2 regions of the Duganella sp. genome follow, and region 1 is predicted to be linked to the other one. Evidence: riboswitches for the same ligand, from Rfam matches in the RefSeq annotation. Region 1 holds a riboswitch; the other holds the start of a gene.
The links. A riboswitch is a leader RNA that binds a small molecule or an ion and turns the genes downstream of it on or off. The one in region 1 is predicted to bind thiamine pyrophosphate.
Positions count from the first base shown of each region.

Region 2: linked by a shared signal. The riboswitch ahead of ABDW57_RS13900 (TonB-dependent siderophore receptor) and the one ahead of thiC (phosphomethylpyrimidine synthase ThiC) in region 1 are both predicted to bind thiamine pyrophosphate.

Region 1 is NZ_JBCNLB010000004.1:3,400-10,479, forward strand. Features, by position in the region: gene ABDW57_RS09780 (diguanylate cyclase) at 1-1,836, opposite strand, end outside; TPP riboswitch at 1,927-2,029, shown strand; gene thiC (phosphomethylpyrimidine synthase ThiC) at 2,104-3,987, shown strand; gene thiS (sulfur carrier protein ThiS) at 3,993-4,196, shown strand; gene ABDW57_RS09795 (thiazole synthase) at 4,208-4,987, shown strand; gene ABDW57_RS09800 (hydroxymethylpyrimidine/phosphomethylpyrimidine kinase) at 4,984-5,853, shown strand; gene thiE (thiamine phosphate synthase) at 5,872-6,489, shown strand; gene ABDW57_RS09810 (response regulator) at 6,560-7,080, shown strand, end outside.
Region 2 is NZ_JBCNLB010000006.1:190,013-197,092, reverse strand. Features, by position in the region: gene ompR (two-component system response regulator OmpR) at 1-335, shown strand, start outside; gene ABDW57_RS13915 (ATP-binding protein) at 351-1,700, shown strand; gene ABDW57_RS13910 (hypothetical protein) at 1,700-2,425, shown strand; gene ABDW57_RS13905 (Imm26 family immunity protein) at 2,406-2,897, opposite strand; TPP riboswitch at 3,078-3,177, shown strand; gene ABDW57_RS13900 (TonB-dependent siderophore receptor) at 3,234-5,366, shown strand; gene ABDW57_RS13895 (ATP-binding protein) at 5,363-5,878, opposite strand; gene pnuC (nicotinamide riboside transporter PnuC) at 5,875-6,483, opposite strand; gene ABDW57_RS13885 (S46 family peptidase) at 6,516-7,080, opposite strand, start outside.

The DNA.
Region 1 (7,080 bases):
GCCCTCGCGGTCGAGCAGCAGCTTGTTGGCGCCGCTGTCGGGCAAGCCCTGCTGCATGCCGAGCCGGCGGAAGCGGCGCCGGCCGTCCGGGTCGGTGCGTTCCAGCATCACCACGCCGGTGCCGAAGTTGGACATCCACAACCGGCCGCGGCGGTCCAGCGCCAGGGAGGAAACATAGCCGGGCGGCAGCCGGTCCGGCGCGGCCAGATCGGTCGGGATGCGTTCGACCGCGTCCGGCGTGATCCGGGTCAGGCCGCTGCGCGTGCCGACCCACACATCGTCGCCGACCGGCAGCAGGGCGGTCACGCGGGTGTCGCCCAGTTGCTGATCTTCATGGCGCAGCAGGCGCGGTGCGGCGCCGGCCGGCAGGTCCAGCACCCACAAGCCGTCCAGTCCGCCCACCCACAGCGTGCGGCCGCTCTGCGCCAGCGCCCAGACTTCTTCCTCGTCGCCGCGGGTGGGCACCGGCACACGCTGAAGGTGGCGGCCATCGATGCCGGCGCGGTACAGGCCGTGCTGGGTGCCGATGTAGACTTCGCCGTCCGGTCCCGGGGTCAGCGCCAGCACGCGGCCAGGCAGGCCGGCGGCGGCCAGGCGGCCGGTGAGACCGCGGTAGGGATCGATGATGTCGATGCCGCCGCTGGTGTTGCTGAGCCAGAGCTGGCCGTCGGGCGCGGCCATCACGCTGGGCACGCTCAACACGTTGCCGCGGCCGGGTTCGGCGTGACGGATGGTGGTGATGGCGCGCGGCTGCGGATCGTGCTGGCTGATGCCGGACATGTAGGAAACAAAGATGATGCCGCTGCGTTCGCGCAACAGCGCCATGATGTCGTTGTCGGGCAGGCTGTCGGGGGCGTCGGCGCGGTGGCGGATGCGGCGCGTGGTATTGCTGCGCACATCGAGCACCACGATGCCGCCGTTGGCGCCATTGGTGCCCAGCCAGATTTCTTCCGGCCCCGCCTGGACGATGGCCGACACGCGTTCCGATTGCAGCGTCGGCTGGGGGCCGCTCTCGCGCACCGCCGCCGCGTCGCGCGCGTCGGTGCCGACCGCCAGGCTGAAGGCGCCGCTGGTGCGGGTGCCGACCCACAGCCGGCCGGCGCTGTCGCGCAGCAGCGCGGTGATGGCCAGGCCGGTTTTGCCGCCCAGCGCTATCTGCTGCGCGGGCTGGCCCGGCTTGCGCTGGAACAGGCCGCGGCGGGTGCCCAGCCACAGCGTGCCGTCGGTGTCGCGCAGCAGGGTATCGATGCCGCCGTCCGGCACGCTGGCGATATCTTCCATGCCTTGGCGGTTGAAACGGCCGTCGGCGCCCAGATGGTCGAGGCCGCGCCCGGTGGCCAGCCACAAGCCGCCCTCGCCGTCGTCGGCAATGGCGCTGACGCGCGGATCGCGCAGGCCGCCGGCGCCGGTACGGTAGCGCACAAAACTGTCGCGCGCGGCGTCATAGCGCGCCAGGCCGCCGGAACTCATGCCGACCCACAGGCGGCCCTGGGTGTCGATGTGCAAGCTCATGATGTAGCCGTCGGGCAGGGCTTCTTCGCGGGCGGCGTCGGCCGCATATTTCACCGGGCGGTTGCCGTCCCAGCGTACCAGCCCGGCCTGGGTGCCGAGCCAGAGAAAGCCCTGGCGATCCTGGGCCAGGCACACACCGCTGCTGACGTCGATGTGCATATTGTGCTTGAAGCTGGTATTCGCCTGGGCGGCCCAGCGCTCGCCATTGGCCGCCTGGCCCGGTGCCATCGACATGAACAGACACAGCAACAGGCACAGGGCGGCGGCGGCACGCGGCAGGCGCGCCCGGGAGGCGGGGCAGGGTGGAAAATTGCTGTGTGGCATGAAGACACTATACCTGAGTAGTCTGGCAAGCATGTGGGTTTTTTGCTACTGGAACCGGATGCGGTTATAATCGGCGCGCTGCCGCAAGGCGGCACACGCTAGGGGTCCTGCTGCGCATCTGCGCCGCGGGTGAGAAATACCCTCCGAACCTGATCTGGATAATGCCAGCGAAGGGAAGCTTAGGATAACGCCGCGCCACCGATCCATCTGCGCGCGGCGGTTGTCCAACCTCCTTTGCTGGCTCCTGTAGCCAAACAAAGGAGCCAAATGAACGCCAATCCGAAATTCATGTCCGCCACCGCCACGGTGGATGAGGCAGCCATCAAGCCGCTGCCCAATTCCCGCAAGATCTATGTGCCAGGCAGCCGTGCCGATATCCGCGTGCCGATGCGGGAAATCTCGCAGGCCGATACGCCGGCGTCGTTCGGCTTTGAGGCCAATCCGCCGGTCTATGTCTACGATACTTCCGGTCCGTACACCGATCCGCAGGCGCAGATCGATATCCGTTCCGGCCTGGCCGAAACGCCGCGCCTGCCGTGGATACTGGAGCGCGGCGATACCGAGGAGCTGGACGGCCCGACCTCGGACTACGGCAAGGCGCGCCTGGCCGATCCGGCGCTGGAAGAGCTGCGCTTCAATCTGCACCGCAAGCCGCGCCGCGCGCGCGAAGGCAGCAACGTCACGCAGATGCACTATGCGCGCCAGGGCATCATCACGCCCGAGATGGAGTTTGTCGCCATCCGCGAGAACCTGCGTCGCAAGGAGTACATCGAGAGCCTGAAGGCGTCCGGGCCGACTGGTCAGCGCCTGGCCGACCTGATGGGCCGCCAGCATCCGGGCCAGGCGTATGGCGCCAGCATCCCGGCCGAGATCACGCCGGAATTCGTGCGCGATGAAATCGCCCGTGGCCGCGCCATCATTCCCGCCAACATCAATCACCCGGAAGTGGAGCCGATGATCATCGGCCGCAATTTCCTGGTGAAGATCAACGCCAACATCGGCAACTCGGCGGTGACCTCGTCGATCGGAGAAGAGGTGGAAAAGATGACTTGGTCGATCCGCTGGGGCGGCGACACGGTGATGGATCTCTCGACAGGCAAGCACATCCACGAAACGCGCGAATGGATCATCCGCAATTCGCCGGTGCCGATCGGCACGGTGCCGATTTACCAGGCGCTGGAAAAGGTCAACGGCAAGGCCGAAGACCTGACCTGGGAGATTTTCCGCGACACGCTGATCGAACAGGCGGAGCAGGGCGTCGATTACTTCACCATCCACGCCGGCGTGCTGCTGCGCTATGTGCCGCTGACAGCCAAGCGCATGACGGGCATCGTCTCGCGCGGCGGCTCGATCCTGGCCAAGTGGTGCCTGGCGCATCACAAGGAGAACTTCCTGTACACGCATTTCGAAGAGATCTGCCAGATCATGAAGGCGTATGACGTGTCGTTCTCGCTGGGCGATGGCCTGCGTCCAGGCTCGATCTATGACGCCAACGACGAGGCCCAGCTGGGCGAGCTGAAAACGCTGGGCGAGCTGACGCAGATCGCCTGGAAGCATGACGTGCAGGTGATGATTGAAGGTCCGGGCCATGTGCCGATGCAACTGATCAAGGAGAACATGGATCTGCAACTGGAGCAGTGCCACGAGGCGCCGTTCTACACGCTGGGGCCATTGACCACCGATATCGCTCCGGGCTATGACCACATCACATCCGGCATTGGCGCCGCGCAGATCGGCTGGTATGGCACGGCCATGCTGTGCTATGTGACGCCGAAGGAGCACCTTGGTTTGCCGGACAAGAATGACGTCAAGGACGGCATCATCACCTACAAGATCGCGGCGCATGCGGCGGATCTGGCCAAGGGCCACCCGGGCGCGCAGATTCGTGACAATGCGTTGTCCAAGGCGCGCTTCGAGTTCCGCTGGGAGGATCAGTTCAATCTTGGCCTGGACCCGGACAAGGCACGCGAATTCCACGACGAGACGCTGCCCAAGGATTCGGCCAAGGTGGCGCATTTCTGCTCGATGTGCGGCCCGCATTTCTGCTCGATGAAGATCACGCAGGAGGTGCGTCAGTATGCGGAGGAGGGCATGCAGGTGAAGGCGGTGGAGTTCATCAAGAACGGCGCTGAGTTGTATAGCAAGGCCTGACGATCATGATTGAAATTGAATTGAACGGCGCACCGCATCAGGTGCCGCCGCAGCAAACCTTGCATCAGCTGATCGATGCCCTGGAGTTGACGGGGCAGGCGCTGGCGCTGGCGGTCAATCGCACCGTGGTGCCGCGCCAGCAGTGGCCTGAGCGTGTCCTGCGGGCGCAGGACAAGGTGGATATCGTGCGCGCCATCGGCGGCGGTTAATGGAGACGGATATGAGTGATGTGTTGAAAATCGCAGGCAAGGAATACCAATCGCGCCTGCTGGTCGGTAGTGGCAAGTACAAGGATTTGCAGCAGACGCGCGAGGCGACCGACGCGGCGGAGGCGGAGATCATCACGGTGGCGATCCGCCGTGTGAATATCGGCCAGGACCCGAAGGCGCCGTCGCTGCTGGATGTGCTGCCGCCTTCGCAGTACACGATTCTGCCGAATACGGCCGGCTGTTATACGGCCAGGGATGCGGTCTACACGCTGCAGATGGCGCGCGAGCTGTTGAACGGCCATAAGCTGGTGAAGCTGGAGGTGCTGGGCGACGAGAAGACCTTGTTCCCCAATATGCCGGAGACGCTGGTGGCCGCGCGCGAGCTGGTGAAGGATGGCTTTGATGTGATGGTGTACTGCAGCGACGATCCGATCCAGGCGCGCATGCTGGAGGATATCGGCTGCGTGGCGGTGATGCCGCTGGCGTCCCTGATCGGTTCCGGCATGGGGATACTGAATCCGTGGAATCTGTCGCTGATTATCGAGCAGGCCAGGGTGCCGGTGCTGGTGGATGCCGGCGTAGGCACGGCGTCCGATGCGGCGATTGCGATGGAGCTGGGCTGCGATGGCGTGTTGATGAACACCGCGATCGCCGGCGCGCAGGACCCGGTGCGCATGGCGCGCGCCATGAAGCTGGGCGTGCAGGCGGGGCGCGAGGCTTATCTGGCCGGGCGCATCGCGCGCAAGTTTGCGGCGTCGCCGTCGTCGCCAATGGCGGGCCGGCTGGCATGACCGAGGTTGCTGCCTCGCTGCCCGGTGGCCAGGCTGGCGGTTTCGCCGCAGGCACAGGCGCGGCGGATGCGCGGCCGTGCGTGCTGGTGTTCGCCGGCCTCGATCCGTCTGGCGGCGCCGGGCTGTCGGCGGATCTGCAGGCGGTGGCGGGGCAGGGGGCGCATGCGCTCACGGTCTGCACGGCGCTGACAGTGCAGGACAATGATCGCGTCTATGGCGTGCAGCCGGTGGCGGCGGACATGGTGCTGCGGCAGGCGCAGGCGCTGATCGACAAGTGCGCCATCAGCGCGGTGAAGATCGGGATTACCGGCAGCGCCGCCAATGCGCTGGCGATTGCGCAGGTGATCATGTGCCTGCGTGAGCGTCAGCCGGAGTTGCCGGTGGTGCTGGACCCGGTGCTGGCCAGCGGCCATGGCGATGTGCTGTCGCGCGATGATGCGGCAGCGGCGCTGGCGCCCTTGCTGCCGCTGGCGACGGTCATCACGCCAAACGGGCCGGAGGCGCGGACGCTCAGCGACGCCACGCTGCCGGACGCGCAAGCACAAGCCCTGCGCGCACGCGGCTGCCGCCATGTCCTCATCACCGGCGGTCACGGCGAGGGCGAGGAAGTCCTCAACCGCTGGTATGGCCCTGGCGCAAACCTGCCAGTGGCCGCCGTGCCGGCGGCTGGGGCGCGCGAGTGGCGCTGGGCGCGCCTGGCGGGCGAGTTTCATGGCAGCGGTTGCACGCTGGCTGCCGCCATCGCTGGCCAGCTCGCACTGGGCATGCCGACCGCCGTCGCGCTGGAAAACGCCCAGCTCTACACCTATCACGCGCTGCGCGACGCTTACGTCATTGCCGCCGGCCAGCGCATTCCTTTGCGATAAACAAAAGAGAGACACACCATGCAAGGACTTTACCTTGTCACCCCCAACTGGGACGACACCAGCCGCCTGCTGCAACTGACCGAACAAGCCATGCAGGCCGCGCCGATCGCGCTGCTGCAGTACCGCCACAAGGAAGCCGGCGCCGTGCTGCGCCACGAGCAGGCCGCCGCGCTGCAGGCCCTGTGCCGCCGTCACCGCGTGCCCTTCATCATCAATGACCACGTCGACCTGTGCGTGGAACTGGACGCCGACGGCGTCCACCTCGGCGGCACCGACGCCGAGGTGGCACAAGTACGGGCGCGGCTCGGCAAGCGCAAAATCATCGGCGCCTCCTGCTATGGCGACATGCGGCGGGCGCTGACCGCGCAGGACGCCGGCGCCAGCTATGTCGCCTTTGGCGGCTTCTACCCTTCGCGCGTCAAGCAGTACGCGGTCACCACACCGCCCACCATCCTCGACCAGGCGCGCGAGGTGATCCGCGTGCCCAACGTGGTGATCGGCGGCATGACGCCGCAGAACGCCGCACCGCTGGTGGCGCGCGGGGCGCACATGGTCGCCGCCATCAGCAGCGTCTATCAAGCTGAAAGTGTGGCGCAGGCGGTAAGGCAATTTCAATCGCTTTTCACGCAGCAATAAAAACGCTTGAAATCAGGGGGGATTTCAGTCTTATAATGGGGCGTTAGTATTAGCCCAAGGTTTCCGCCCCATGACTGCATCCACTCCTGCACAGAAGCGCCTGATCCTGATCGTTGACGACGACCCGCTGCTGCTCGACTTCCTCGGCGAAGTACTGGGCCATGCCGGCTATGACGTAGCCAAGGCTTCCTCGGCGGAACAAGCCCTGCAGTCCATCGCCCAGCGCGAACCGGACCTGGCTTTGCTGGACATCCACATGCCCGGCATGAACGGCCTGGAACTGGCCAAGCAGCTGCACGCCACCAGCTCGGTGCCGTTCATGTTCCTGTCCGGCCGCGGCGATGCTGACGCCGGCAAGCAGGCCGCCTCTTACGGCGCGGTCGGCTTCCTGGTCAAGCCGGTCGATGAAAAACACCTGATGCCGGCCTTTGCCGCCGGTCTGGCGCGCGCCGACGAGATCCGCCAGCTGCGCCGCACCGAACTCAACCTGAACGCCGCGCTGGCTGCCGGCCGCGAAACCAGTCTGGCGGTGGGGCTGTTGATGTGCAAATTCCAGACCGACCGCAACACCGCGTTCGAGGTGCTGCGCGA
Region 2 (7,080 bases), on a different contig from region 1:
GCGCGCCGTCGGAAACCCCGCAGACCTTTGAATTCGGCCAGTTCGTGCTCGACCTGGGCACCCGCACGCTGAAGAAAAACGGCGAGACCGTGCCGCTGACCACCGGCGAATTCTCGGTGCTGAAGGTGTTTGCGCGCCATGCGCGCCAGCCGCTCTCGCGCGAGAAACTGATGGAACTGGCGCGCGGCCGCGAATACGAAGTGTTCGACCGCAGCCTGGACGTGCAGATTTCTCGTCTGCGCAAGCTGATCGAACCGGATCCATCCAGCCCGCTGTACATCCAGACCGTATGGGGCCTGGGCTACGTGTTTATTCCGGAGGGCCAGCCGCGCTAAGCTGCGCGAACACGTATGAAGTTTTCCTTACGCCTGGCCAGCCTGAAAAGCGGCTTATTCTGGCGCACCTTCTTCCTGCTGGGCGCCCTCACCACCACCAGCATGACGGCGTGGGTCGGCATGATCAGCGTGGTGCAGCATGAACCGCAGGTACAGCAGATCTCCTCGCAGGTGATCTCGGTGGTCACCATCACCCACGCCGCCCTGACCCACTCCGCGCCCGAACTGCGGCGCGAGCTGCTGTTCGAACTGGTATCCAACGAGGGCATCCGCGTGTTCCCGCTGGAGGAAGACGACAAGGTCGAACCGCCGGCCAGCAATGCGCTGATGCCGGACATCGAAAAGCTGGTAAAGGCCAAGCTGGGCGCCGACACGCGCTTCTCGTCCAAGGTAAACGGCGTGGCCGGCTTCTGGGTCAGTTTCAATATCGACGATGACCAGTACTGGCTGATGCTGGAGCGCGAGCGCATCCGCGGCCTGACCGGCATCCAGTGGCTGGGCTGGGCCAGCGTGGTGTCGGTGGTGTCGCTGCTGGGCGCCGCCTTCATTTCCAGCCTGATCAACCTGCCGCTGCGGCGCCTGACGCAAGCCACCCGCGATTTCGCACAGGGCAAGCGCCCCGCCCCGCTGCCGGAAAAAGGCCCGCTCGAAATCATGGAGGCCAACCGCAGCTTCAACCAGATGGTCGACGATCTTCAACAAGTTGAATCTGACCGCGCGGTGATCCTGGCCGGCATCTCGCACGACCTGCGCACGCCGCTGGCGCGCATGCAGCTGGAGCTGGAGATGGCCAACTTGTCGCAGGAGGCGCGCGAAGGCATGCAGTCCGATATCGGCCAGATGGACGCCATCATCGGCCAGTTCCTCGACTACGCCAAACCGACCGAGGCTTCCAGCTTTATCAATGTCGATATCAGCGAGCTGCTGAGCGATACCGCGCACGAGGCCTCACGCCTGCCGGATGTGCGCATCCATACCGACATTGCGCCGGGCGCCCACGCCATGGGCAATGCCACCGACATCAAGCGCGTCATCAATAACCTGATCGAGAACGCGCGCCGCTACGGCAAGACGCCAGGCCAGGAATACACCGAAATCGACATCAAGTGCAGCGTCAAAGGCATGCATACCTCCAAGCGCGTGATCATCGAAGTGCAGGATCAGGGCACCGGCGTGCCGGCCGACCAGATCGAGCAGCTGCTCAAGCCCTTCACGCGGCTGGACACGGCGCGCGGCCAGGCCAATGGCGCCGGCCTGGGGCTGGCCATCGTCGAACGCGTGATGAGCCGCCACAACGCCGAACTGCATGTGCGCAACCGCGACGGCGGCGGCCTGCAAATCCAGATCGTGATGAAGGCGCTGTGATGGGGCGCCTGCTCCCGCATGCCGCGCTGCCCGGCGCCGGCAGGGCCTTCGCCATTGCCCTCGCAGCCGCCAGCGCGGCGCATGCGGCCAGCCCGCTCGCGCCGGCGCTGCAGACGCGCGAGCCCACCAGCGAAGAACGCAACTCCTTCGATGAATACTACCGCGAGCATGTGCCGGCGCGCGTGGGCGGCGGCGCTTCGCTGTTCGCCCCCGCCTTCGACATCCAGCGCCGCCGCGGCGAGGCCTGGCAGGTGATTGCGCGCGTGGATTCGGCGCCGCGCCATCACACGCCGGAACTGTGCCGTCAGGTGCGCACCAGCTACCTCTACGACGCCAAGGCCCCCAAGGGCCAGCGCTGGACGCCATCGGCGGCCGCGCCGGAATGGTATGTGTGGCTGGCCACGCCCAAGGTGATCTGCACGGCCGCGCAATACACGGTGAAAATGGACCCGGCCGTTTCAGGCGACGACGTGGCGGCGCTGCTGCGCCAGCACCGCGCCTTGCTGGAGCGGGCGCGCCTGCTTTTTGCCGGCAATTCGGGCTGCGCCCGTCAGCGCGCGCTGACCTTCCGCCTCAGCGCCATCGAGCCGGCGCCGCCCGCCAATGGCGCGCCGCAGATGGTGGGCATGGTGTTTGAGAGCGACCGCGACACGCGTGTGCGCGTGGCCGTGCGCAAGAGCCGCGGCGAATACGCGGCCTGGAATGTCAACTGCGCTGCTGATTGATGGGATGATCCGGCGCTTCCAGCAGCTTGGTCAGCAATAGCTCGGTGGAGCCGTAGCCGTACAGCGAATCGGCTTCCAGTCCTTGTGTATCGTAGGGTACAGACTCCTCGCGCTCCGAGCGGCTGGGGTCCACATCGGAGTAAGTCACGCGCCAGGCGCGCTTGAGCGCATCGGCGCGGCGCAGGAATTGCGGCACCGGCCACCTGGCGGGATCGAAGTGATCGATCTCGCCCAGCACGCGCCAGTGGCCGCTGGCCAGCGCCATGTCGCCACAACGCAGCACCTTGACCGCATCCTGCGGGCGCAAGGTGTTCAGCTCTTCCACCGTCGGCAAGCGTGGCAGTTTAGGGCCGAACAGATATGCGAGCATGATTTTACTGCCGGGCGACAGCCGCGCCACCAGACCCCATCCGTAGCCGCCGTCCAGCAATGGCACGGCAAACCAGCTCCCCTCTTGATACGACTGCTTCATTCACACCCTTTCATCGGCGCCCGACGGCGCAAGTCCGAAGTGTAGCGACGCCGCGCAAAACACGGCGCACAACTCCGGGGTCAGGTCCGCCATTTCTACACGGCCTCAACAGCTGCGCTGTTGAGGCCGTGTAGAAATGGCGGACCTGACCCCGGAGTTAATGGCATGTGTGTTACACTAACGCCTCGCTAGGGGTCCTGGGAACGTCGTTTCCGGGTGAGAGATACCCTTCGTACCTGATCTGGATAATGCCAGCGAAGGAAAGCGCAAATGTGGTTCTCCCCTCCTTTGATGGCTCTCTTCGCCGGCTCCCAGCCGAACAAGTAGAGAGCAGATATGTCCACACCAAACTTTGCAGTGTCCGCCATCGCATTGGCGGTTTTACAGATGACCTCCGGCGTGCTCCATGCCGAGGAAGCCGACCAGACCATGCAGGAAGTCGTTGTCACGGCCGCCAAGACCCGCGCCGCTTCGGCTTCCGTTGCCGGTTTCTCCAACGCGCCGCTGCTGGAAACGCCAGCCTCGGTCAGCGTGCTGACAGCGCAGCAGATGCTGGACCTGCAAATCCGCTCCACCACCGACGCCGCCAAATTCGACGCCAGCCTGAGCGACGCCTACAACGCGGTCGGCTATGCCGAGCAGTTCTCGATCCGCGGCTTCAAGCTCGATAACGCGTCGAGCTACCGCAAGGACGGCATGGCCATCCCCGGCGACACCCAGATCCCGCTGGAGAATAAGGAACGCCTGGAAGTGCTGAAAGGCCTGTCCGGCCTGCAGGCTGGCGTGTCGGCGCCGGGCGGCATCGTCAACTACGTCACCAAGCGCCCGACCGACACGCCGCTGCGCACCGTGGTGCTGGAAACGCGCGAACGCGGCACGCTGTACGGCGCCGTCGACCTGGGCGGCCGCTTCGACAACAGCGACTTCGGCTACCGCATCAACGCTGCCGCCGAGCGCCTGCGCTCCTACATCAAGGGCGCGGACGGCAACCGCAAATTCATCTCGGGCGCCGTCGACTGGCGCATCTCGCCACAGGCGCTGCTGCAGATCGACGCCGACTACCAGCGCAAATCGCAGATCACCGCGCCCGGCTATCAGCTGCTGAACAATGTCAGCCTGCCGCAGGTGGATCCGGACGTGCTGCTGAACGACCAGCCGTGGAGCCGCCCGGTGGAAACCACCAGCAGCAACGTCGCCGTGCGCTTCGAATACATGCTCTCTCCGGAATGGACCGCCACCCTGAGCGCCAACCAGCACCACTTCAAGCGCGACGACTACACCGCCTTCCCTTACGGCTGCACCGCGCAGGAACTGTATCCGGGCTACTGCGGCAACGGCGACTACGACGTCTACAACTACATCAGCAAGGGCGAGAAAAAATCGCCGCTGACCGCGCAGGCGCTGCTGCAAGGCCGCTATGCCGCGGGAGGCATCAAGCACGAAGTCACCGCCGGCATCTCCTTCTTCAAGAACAGCGAGAAATGGGGCGACTATTTGTATGACCTGTCGGGCGTCAGCAATATCTACCATCCAGTGGTGGTGGAACCTGCGCAGGGCGACAGCGGCCCGGTCTCCGAACGCCGCCGCGACAACGAACGCGCCCTGTTCGCGCAGGACATCCTCAGCCTGAACCAGCAGCTCAAGCTGCACGCCGGCGCGCGCTACGTGAAGGTCAAGCGCGATGAATACGTGGGCAAGGATGACAACGGCGTGGTGCTGCCTTACGCCCACACCGACGCCGGCTTCTGGCTGCCGAATGTGGCGCTGGTCTACAACGTACGCCCCAACGTGGCGACCTACGCCTCCTGGTCGCAAGGCCTGGAGCATGGCGGCGTGGCGCCTATCGGCACCGAGAATCAGCGCCGCGCGCTGGCCCCGGGCAAATCGAAACAGGTGGAAGTGGGCGTAAAAGCGGACATCCGCCCGGACCTGAGCGCCAGCATGGCGCTGTTCCAGATCCGCAAAGGCCTGGAGTACACCGATGCCGCCAAATTCTATGTGCGTAATGGCGAAGCCCAGAATCGCGGCCTGGAAGTGGCATTGAACGGCCGCGCCACGCCTGACCTGACGGTGGGCGTATCGGCCACCGCGCTCAACACCCAGCAGCGCGACACCGGTTCGGCTGAGCTGGACGGCAAGCGCGTGACCGACGTCGCCGCGTTCAAGTCATCGGTGTACGCGGATTATGCGGTGCCTCAGGTGGCAGGCCTGAAGGTTGGCGCCAACTGGCAGTACTCGGGCAAGAAAGCCTTCGACGCGGCCAACACGGTGTTCGTCCCAAGCTACCATGTGGTGAACCTGAGCGCGTCGTACGCCACCCGCATCGGCAATGTCGGCACCACTTTCCGCGCCGGCATCGACAATGCGTTCGATAAGTTCTACTGGCGCGATGTGACGCCGGATCTGGGTGGCTATCTGATGCCGGGCGCCTCGCGCACTTTCCGCGTCTCGGCCCAGTTCGACCTTTAAAGCCTGGCCAGCGCGTCCGCCACCACGGCGACGCGCTGTTCAACGCTGCCGCCAACCGGCACGTAGGAAATCCCGCGTGCCGCCAGTTCTTCCAGCAGGATGCGGTTGATGGTCTGGCGAACCTCATCGTTATCGCGCATCAGTCCATCGGCTTCCCACGGCATGTCGGGTGCCGCCACCAGCGTCAGGTCGTAATCGCTTGTATGGGTGCTGGCCAGCACGGCCAGTTGATCGTCGATGCCGCCAAAGTAGTGAATGCTGTAGACAGCGGTCATCAGCGGTGTGGTGTCGCAAAACAGATAGCGCGTGGCGTGTGGCGCCGCAGCGGCTTCGCGCACCAGCTGCATGCGCGCGATGTGGATCTGATCCGACGCCACCGGCACGCGCCCTTCCATGTCGACAAACTCCCGCAGGTATTCGGGCACCCACACGGTGCCGTAGCGTTCCGCCAGCGCCGCCGCCAGCGTGCTCTTGCCGGATGCTTCCGTGCCGAGGATGGCGATGCGTTTCATTCCAGCGCCAGACGGCGGCCGCCGGCGCCACTATCCCCGCTCCAGGCACGCAGGCCGATCACCGCCATGCCGACAAACACGGCATACAGGATTGCCGTCAACATCAGGTGCTTGTGCAGGTACAGCGCCACGTACAGGATGTCGACGATGATCCAGACGTGCCAGTTCTCGATCTTTTTACGCGACAGCAGCAGCTGCCCCACCAGCGAACCGGCGGTGAGGAAGCCGTCCGAATTCGGCACGTCAGTATCAGTGTAAGTCTTGAGGAACCAGGCCAGCAGCACAAAGCCCGCCAGCCAGGCGACAGCGGCGGCCCAGCGGCCGCGCGCATCGAGCGTGGTGACCGGCAGTCTGTCGTGGCTGTCGTCGCCATGCAGCCATTGATACCAGCCGTAGAAGGAAACGGTGATGAACACCAGTTGCAGGCCCATGTCGCCGTACAGGCGCGAGCCAAAGAACACCAGCCCGTAGGTGGCGGACGAGATGATGGCCAGCAGCCAGGCCCAATGGCTCTGGCGGATGTTCAGCCACACCGTCGCCACCGACAGGATGAACGACAGCAGCTCCAGCGGCGTCGTGGCAAATACTGCCAGGTGCAGCGGCATATTCACATACCCCAGCAGGAGCGTCAGCGTGTTCATCGTTTGATCGTCAGTTCTTTAAGCACGTTGTCGGCATGGTCGACTTCTTTCATCACCCACAGCATATACCGGATATCCATGTGGATGGCGCGGGTGATGGCGCTGTCGAAGTACCAGTCCTTGGTGATGGACTCGTAGGTCGAATCGAAATTCAGACCGACCAACTCGCCGTTCTTGTTCATCACCGCCGAACCGGAATTGCCGCCGGTGGTATCGGCGCTGGTCAGGAAGTCGACCGGCACGGTGCCGAGGACCGGGTCCCTGAACTGGCCGTAGCGCTTGGCCTTGATGGCTTCCAGCAGCTTGGCCGGCGTGTTGAACGGCTCCTTGCCGGTGTTCTTCTCCACGATGCCTTCGATGGTGGTGAACGGGCCTTTGGTGATGCCGTCCTTCGGCGAGTACGGCGACACGGTGCCATACGTTACACGCAGGGTCGAATTCGCATCCGGATACACCGGCTTGCCCTGCGTCTTCTTCCAGGCGATAACGGCTGCCATGTATTGCGGGATCACCCGTTCCAGATTACCGTCCAGTTCCTTGCGGCGCTCCTTCAGCGACTGG